3 regions of the Streptomyces sp. NPDC013457 genome follow, and region 1 is predicted to be linked to each of the others. Evidence: riboswitches for the same ligand, from Rfam matches in the RefSeq annotation. Region 1 holds a riboswitch; each other region holds the start of a gene.
The links. Region 1 has a riboswitch for cyclic di-AMP ahead of ACF1G2_RS18090 (transglycosylase SLT domain-containing protein). Riboswitches for the same ligand answer to the same signal wherever they lie in the genome.

Region 1 (2,252 bases):
TGGCCGGCCGGCTCGCCCGGGCCGCGCACTGGCTGGTGGGGCGGCCGGGCCTCGACGGCCTGCGGATCGGCTACTTCGGCGCCAGCACCGGCGCCGCGGCCGCGCTCTGGGCCGCGGCGGACCCGCTCTCCGACGTGGCCGCCGTCGTCTCGCGCGGCGGGCGCCCGGACCTCGCCGGAGCGCGCCTCGCGCAGGTGCGCGCTCCGACGCTGCTGATCGTGGGGGGCCGCGACCCGCTCGTGCAGGAGCTGAACGAGTCGGCCCAGGCGCGGCTCACCTGCGAGAACCGGCTCGTGGTCGTCGCCGGTGCCGGGCACCTCTTCGAGGAGCCCGGCACGCTGGAAGAGGTCGGCCGACTGGCCTCGGGCTGGTTCGCCGACCACTTCTAGGGCGTCCGTCAGTACGGTCCGTTGACGTTGTCGATGGAGCCGTAGCGGTCCGCGGCGTAGTTGCAGGCCGCGGTGATGTTGGCGACCGGGTCGAACAGGTCCATGGACGTACCGGGCACGTGGTACGCCAGGAAGGTCGGCTCGATCACCTGCAGGAGCCCCTTGGACGGGGTGCCCTTGACGGCGTTGGAGTCCCAGAGGTTGATGGCCTGGGGGTTGCCCGAGGACTCACGCATGACGTTGCGGTGGATCCCCTCGTACGAACCGGGGATGCCGTACTTCTGCAGGACGTCGAGCGACTCGCGGATCCAGCCGTCGAGGTCGTTGGTGTAGCTCTTGGCGGCGACCGGCGCGGCCTTGGCCGGGGCGGCCTTGGTCACGGTCTTGGCCGATGCGGCGCCGGGAGCGGCACTGCGCTGCTGCGAGCGGTCGGCGCGGTCCGTGCTCGTCGTACGGGCCGGGGCCTTCTGCTGCTTCGTCGCGGCCGCGGGCTTCCCGCTCAGCGTGAGTTCCAGCCCCGGACGAATAAGTGACGGATTGTCACCGACGGCCTTGCGATTCGCCTTGTACAGCGCCTTCCAGCCGCCCCGCACACCCTGTTCGTGCGCGATCACGGAAAGGGAGTCGCCACGGACGACGGTATAGATCTTGGCAGCGGAATTCCCGGCGGTGGGAATCGATTCGGCGATCTTCGCCGGGCTGCTGAAGACGGTCTTCTCGAGGGGCGCGGCCGCGGGTGCCGTGTTCGGCGCCGCGTGCGCGGTGGCCGTGGCCACGAGGGGGAGAGCCAGCGCGGCTCCACCCGTGCTTGCGAGGGCGATACCTCGGCTGAGGGGACGTCGCTTGGGGCGCCGGTGCTTACCGTGAGCGGACATGCAGGATTCCTCTCCGGCGCCTGCGGGGTGAGCTGTCGGGTTCGGGCTGGAGCTGCCCGGCCGCACGCGTGCGGCTACACCCCAAGCCGGTCCGGAAATCCGGGACGGCGAAAAAACTGGGTCCCCCGCTCCTGCCGACGGGTGAATGGCTGGTCTTTTCGGACGGTGGCAGGATTCGGCGATCCGTCCGGGTCGAGGTGACCGTAGGCGAGGAATGTCGGACGGAACAAGGTGGGGCATGGATGCGAAATGAACAGGAAATTCAGAAATGCGTTCCAAGTGATCACGGCCGCGCCGAACTGCCGTGCGGCGTAAGGGGAAGATGCCCCTCCGCATAGGTTGCGTCCTCATCGCGTGATTCACGTCACCCGTGACCCCAAAACGGTCATACGGGCATTTTCGACCCAGTCAAGAAAAGGGACACAAGGGCATGAAATTGCCCTTGTGTCCCTTTTTGTCGGAAGTGGTGGTGTACGTCAGCCCGTGACGCTGGCTGTGCCGGTCTCGATGTGGCCGGTGTAGCGGCGTGACCAGGTGCCGTCGACGTCGGCCGTGATCGTGAAGTCGTACCAGCCGTTGCTGTACGCCACCGCGTTGAAGAAGTCCTCGCGCGATGAGCCGGCCGGGACCGTGTACGTCCACGGCCCGTCCGTGCGGTAGGCGTTCGAGCGGATCGTGAAGGCCACGGGACCGGCCGAGGTGTTGGTCATCCTGAGGTAGAGCGCCGTCTTCCCGGTGCCCGGCTCGGTCGCGAACCGCGCCGCCACCTCGATCGCCTTGCCGGCCTTGGACGCGTCCCCGATGAAGCGCCGCAGGAAGCGGTTGGGGCCCATCATCGAGATGTCGTACTTGCCCGACCCGGACCCGAGTCCGATGTTGAAGTAGTCCGTGGCGGTCGCGCCCGGGTCCACGGTGTACTGCCAGGCCGCGGTGTCCCGGTGCTGGTGCGGGTGGATCGTGAAGTGGGCGGCCCGCTTCGCCTCCGCGC
Region 2 (2,252 bases), on a different contig from region 1:
GCGACGGGACGGGCTCGCCCGACGCCGACGCCTCCGAGGGCGCCACTCCGGGCAACGGGAACGGCGACGAGGAGGGTGAGCCGTCCGCCACTCCCGAGCCGTCCACCACACCCACCGCGCCGAGCACGTCGGCGACCCCGGGCACGGGGAAGCACCGCGGTGACGCAGCCCCGGAGGAATCGGTCATACCGGGCAAGGATGGCGAAAAGGGTCGACACGCCCTGCCGACTGACACCCCGACAACCGATGGGGGCGCCGATGTGGACGAGGTCAAGCAGGACGGTAAGGGCAACAAGGACTCTTCGGGCAGTTCGGGCACCACTGCTGGTCAGGACATCTCCGATGCAATCGGCGAATACACCGTCAAGTCGGGCGACAGTCTCTCCGTGATCGCCCAGCAGAACGAGCTCCCGGGCGGCTGGGGCGCCCTCTACGACGCCAACCGTTCGACGGTGGGTGCCGATCCGAACCTGATCCTCCCTGGCCAGAGCCTCGACCTCGGTCTCGGTTCGGCCGCCGGGCAGGGTGTCGACCAGGGCTCTGAGCAGGGGTAGTTCGAGGTTGTATGTCCGGTTCTGCGCCAGTGAGACATGGGTCTCTTTGTCTCAACTGGCGCGTCCCGTCCGCAAACTCGGCTTCCGTCACCTCTCACCTGCGTAAACACCCTTCGCCCCCTGGCGAGTGGGGGTGAAATGTCCGACCTGGGCCTCTTTGAACTTCCCCCGGGTCTGTGTCTACGGTCAGACCGCTCGCCACCGCGGGCCCCGTCGACCGAAACGCCGAATCCTGCCGTCGGCCGATGGGAACAGTCGTCGCGTCAAGCGCCGTAGGCAGGAGCGGGGGACCCAAGGTAAGTGCCGCCCCCGGCCGTTGAGACAGACGGCCGACGGACCGGCTTGGGGTGAAGCCGCGCGCAAGGTCGCGCGGCCGGGCAACTCACATGGCCCGAACCCGACAGCTCACCTCGCAGGCGTCGGTGAGGAGAAGTTCCATGCTGTTTTCCGCCAAGGGCAAACACCGTCGTGCCTCCAGGGCCACCCGCGCCGTCGCCCTCGCCGGTGTCGCCGGTGTCGCCGTCGCCGCCCCGCTGATGGCCACCGGGTCCGCCTCGGCCGCCACGGCCTCCGAGTGGGACAAGGTCGCCCAGTGCGAGTCCGGTGGCAACTGGTCCATCAACACCGGCAACGGCTACTACGGCGGCCTGCAGTTCTCGTCCTCCACCTGGGCCGCCTACGGTGGCACCGCCTACGCCGCGACCGCCGACCAGGCCTCGAAGTCGCAGCAGATCACCATCGCCGAGAAGGTCCTGGCCGGTCAGGGCAAGGGTGCCTGGCCGAGCTGCGGCGTCGGCCTCTCCAGCGCCGCCTACACCGGTGACGCCGCCGAGAGCACGCCGGCCGCCCCGAAGCAGGAGCGTCAGGCCGAGCAGCCGACGACCCGCAGCGAGACCCGGACCGCCCCGAAGAAGGCCGAGTCCAAGAAGACCGTCACCACCCCGACCGGCAAGAAGGTCAAGAAGGGCGACGGCGAGTACAAGGTCGTCGCCGGCGACACCCTGAGCACCATCGCCGCCGCCCACGACGTCAAGGGCGGCTGGGCGAAGCTCTTCGAGCTCAACAAGGACGTCGTCGAGGACGCCGACCTGATCTACCCGGGCCAGCAGCTTCACCTGAAGTGAGCCCCGCGGCTCGCGTGAGTCCGGCGGCTCACGCGGGTCCGACGACCCTCCCGCGGTGACCACCCCGGTCCGGAGCGCTTTTCCCCCGTGCGCTCCGGGCCGGGGTTCCGTGTTCCCGGGACTCCGGAGAGGGCCCCGGAGCGCGACTCCGGAGCGGGGCCCCGGAGTGGGGCCCCGGAGCGGGCGGAAACGCGGCCCCACGGGAGTTACCGCCGAGTAGTTCTGGGGGGCTTTGGCCGGAGATGCATGCCCTCGGGTCCTTTTTCGTCCCAGGGGGCGGGCGCCCGGCGGGCGGGAGCCCCGGAGCCGGTTAGGCTCTTGTCGCAAGGCCAAAGCGACCCTGCACCGCAAGCGTCACATCTAGCGTCACATCCCAGAAGGAGATGCTCGTGCCGTCCATCGACGTCGTCGTAGCCCGGGAAATCCTGGACTCCCGAGGCAACCCCACGGTCGAGGTCGAGGTCGGCCTCGACGACGGCAGCACCGGCCGTGCTGCCGTTCCGTCCGGTGCCTCCACCGGTGCGTTCGAGGCCATTGAGCTCCGTGACGGAGACAAGAACCGCTACCAGGGCAA
Region 3 (2,252 bases), on a different contig from region 1:
CCGACTGCCGTGACCAGGGGCTCGTCGTCGGCTGCTTCCGTCCCCCGTCCGTGCCGGACGGTGTCTCGCGACTGCGTCTCACGGCCCGTGCGGATCTGACGGACGCGCAGATCGAGCAGGCCGTCGCCACGATCGTGCGGACAGCACCCCCGACCGTCTGACCGCAGCTCAAATACGGTCTCTCGTAGCAGAGTTCACCGCTTCGAGCGACAAATATGCACATATCTTGGTGGATCGCCATACGAGGCGGCACGATCGGTGGCACTCTGACGCGTAGCGCAATCCGGGCCGGGCCCGGTGGGAAAGGGACAGCGTCGCCATGGCAGACCACCAGGAAGCAACCGTCACTCTGCCGAGCGATCCCGCCTCGGTGTCCGCCGCCCGAAGATACGTCGCCGACGTCCTGACCGGCTGGGGGCTCGCGGAGGCCGGGGACACCGCCGACACCGTCCGGCTCATCGTCTCCGAACTGGCCACCAACGCGGTCCAGCACACCTTCGGGCAGTCGCCCACCTTCACCGTCGACATCCGCCTGGAGCGCGAGGAGCAGCTCCGCATCGGCGTCACCGACAGCCACCCCCGCTGGCCCAAGCGGCTTCCGGCCGCGGTGCAGCAGGACAACGGCCGGGGGATGGTCATCATCCGCTTCCTGGCGGCCGAGGCCGGCGGGCGGCTCTCCGTCACACCGACCAGCGAGGGCGGCAAGACGGTCTGGATCGAACTCCCCTGGACCGCCTCGCCGGACCGGGTGCTCGCGTCCCAGCCGGCCGGTTCCTGAGGGCGCGAGGGTGCGGCGGCGCCACCGCACCCACGCGCCGTATCAGCTCACCTCGGCGTCAGCGGACCCGGCCGTAATAGACCTTGGACGACCAGATCTTGTCGAGCTTCACCCAGGAGCCGGTCTTGGGCGAGTGCCAGATCTTGCCGCTACCCGCGTAGATCCCCACGTGGTAGACCCTGCCACTCGAATGGAAGAACACCAGGTCCCCCTTCTGGCGGCTGGAGGCCTTGATGTGCCGGGTCTTGTTGTACTGCTGCTGCGCGGTACGTGGCAGCGACTTGCCCGCCTTCTTGTACGAGTAGAGCGTGAGCCCCGAGCAGTCGAACCGGGTCGGTCCGGCCGCTCCGTACTTGTAGGGCGATCCCTTCTTCGAGGCGGCGACGTTCAGCGCCTTGCCGGCGTGCGACGTCGCGGCCTGGGCCTCCGGTGCTGCGCCTGGCGCCAGCATCGTGCCGCCGAGGGCGGCGAGGGTGAGAGCCGAGACGGCTCCGGCCCGGGACAGCATGGACGGGACATGAATCTGCGCACTCATGCGCAACCCTTCGTCAGCCGCCTGTGAAGGATGACCTGTCGGGTTCGGGCTGGCGAAGTTGCCCGGCCGCGGCTGCGGCTTCACCCCGAGGAACGGCCCCACTGGCCGGCCGTCCCGTACTGCTCGGGTCCTCCACTCCTGCCGATCCACTCCTGTCGACCAGACATCCGGGACAGCGGCAGGACTCGGCGTCCGCCCGGACCGCCCCGCCGCGGTGGCGGGGGCTTGTCGTCGTGAGGGATCTTGACCCACAACCAGGGCGAAATCCGAGTCGAAACGACGTTATGTGAGGCTCCTCACGACTGATCCATTCGGGTGGACAGGCAGGTTTCGTGATCTTCGGAGGTTTCGCCGACGAGTCCCGGACCAGGGCTTGAACGCCCGATTCAGCCAGATGCGTACACCCGTTGCGCAACTCACCCCGCACATATGTCGATTCGTCGACTACGCCGAACGGGGGAGCGATTCTGCGGCTCCGCTGCTCCGAGTGGACCTCGACACGACACGCCGGAATGTCAACTCGTCGGAGCCTCCGGCACGGTGACCCGCTGTGATCGGCGCTCCCCGTCCAACACCCTCAACGCACGGGCCAATGTCTCCGCGTGGACCTCGGCCTCCCCGCGGACATGCATCACCGTCAGCGCGTCACGGAGGGCGCTCGCCTTCCCCACCAGGGCCTGCGCCGCCCGCAGCGCCCCATAGGTATGCGATCCCCTGGATGGATTGATCCGGCCGAGCAGGTCGACGACTTCGAGATACGCGTCGATGAACTCGCCCTCGGCACGCGTCAGGGCGGGCAGCGGCGGCAGTTCGGGGACCATGTCCGGCTCACCGTGCCCCGACGCCGCCCGACGCCCCCCGGTTCTGAACCACGTGGTCCACCAGGCCGTACGCGGTCGCGGCGGGCGCGTCGAGGACGGTGACGCGGTCGATGTCCGC

Region 2: linked by a shared signal. The riboswitch ahead of ACF1G2_RS28440 (transglycosylase family protein) and the one ahead of ACF1G2_RS18090 (transglycosylase SLT domain-containing protein) in region 1 are both predicted to bind cyclic di-AMP.
Region 3: linked by a shared signal. The riboswitch ahead of ACF1G2_RS26290 (C40 family peptidase) and the one ahead of ACF1G2_RS18090 (transglycosylase SLT domain-containing protein) in region 1 are both predicted to bind cyclic di-AMP.

What each region holds. Positions count from the first base shown of each region.
Region 1 is NZ_JBICBL010000006.1:175,009-177,260, reverse strand. It holds gene ACF1G2_RS18095 (phosphoribosyltransferase family protein) at 1-389, shown strand, start outside; gene ACF1G2_RS18090 (transglycosylase SLT domain-containing protein) at 398-1,264, opposite strand; cyclic di-AMP (ydaO/yuaA leader) riboswitch at 1,269-1,455, opposite strand; gene ACF1G2_RS18085 (phosphocholine-specific phospholipase C) at 1,741-2,252, opposite strand, start outside.
Region 2 is NZ_JBICBL010000011.1:251,298-253,549, forward strand. It holds gene ACF1G2_RS28435 (transglycosylase family protein) at 1-554, shown strand, start outside; cyclic di-AMP (ydaO/yuaA leader) riboswitch at 813-988, shown strand; gene ACF1G2_RS28440 (transglycosylase family protein) at 992-1,678, shown strand; gene eno (phosphopyruvate hydratase) at 2,062-2,252, shown strand, end outside.
Region 3 is NZ_JBICBL010000010.1:110,262-112,513, forward strand. It holds gene ACF1G2_RS26280 (8-amino-7-oxononanoate synthase) at 1-161, shown strand, start outside; gene ACF1G2_RS26285 (ATP-binding protein) at 320-778, shown strand; gene ACF1G2_RS26290 (C40 family peptidase) at 837-1,313, opposite strand; cyclic di-AMP (ydaO/yuaA leader) riboswitch at 1,317-1,514, opposite strand; gene ACF1G2_RS26295 (hypothetical protein) at 1,829-2,134, opposite strand; gene ACF1G2_RS26300 (ClpP family protease) at 2,142-2,252, opposite strand, start outside.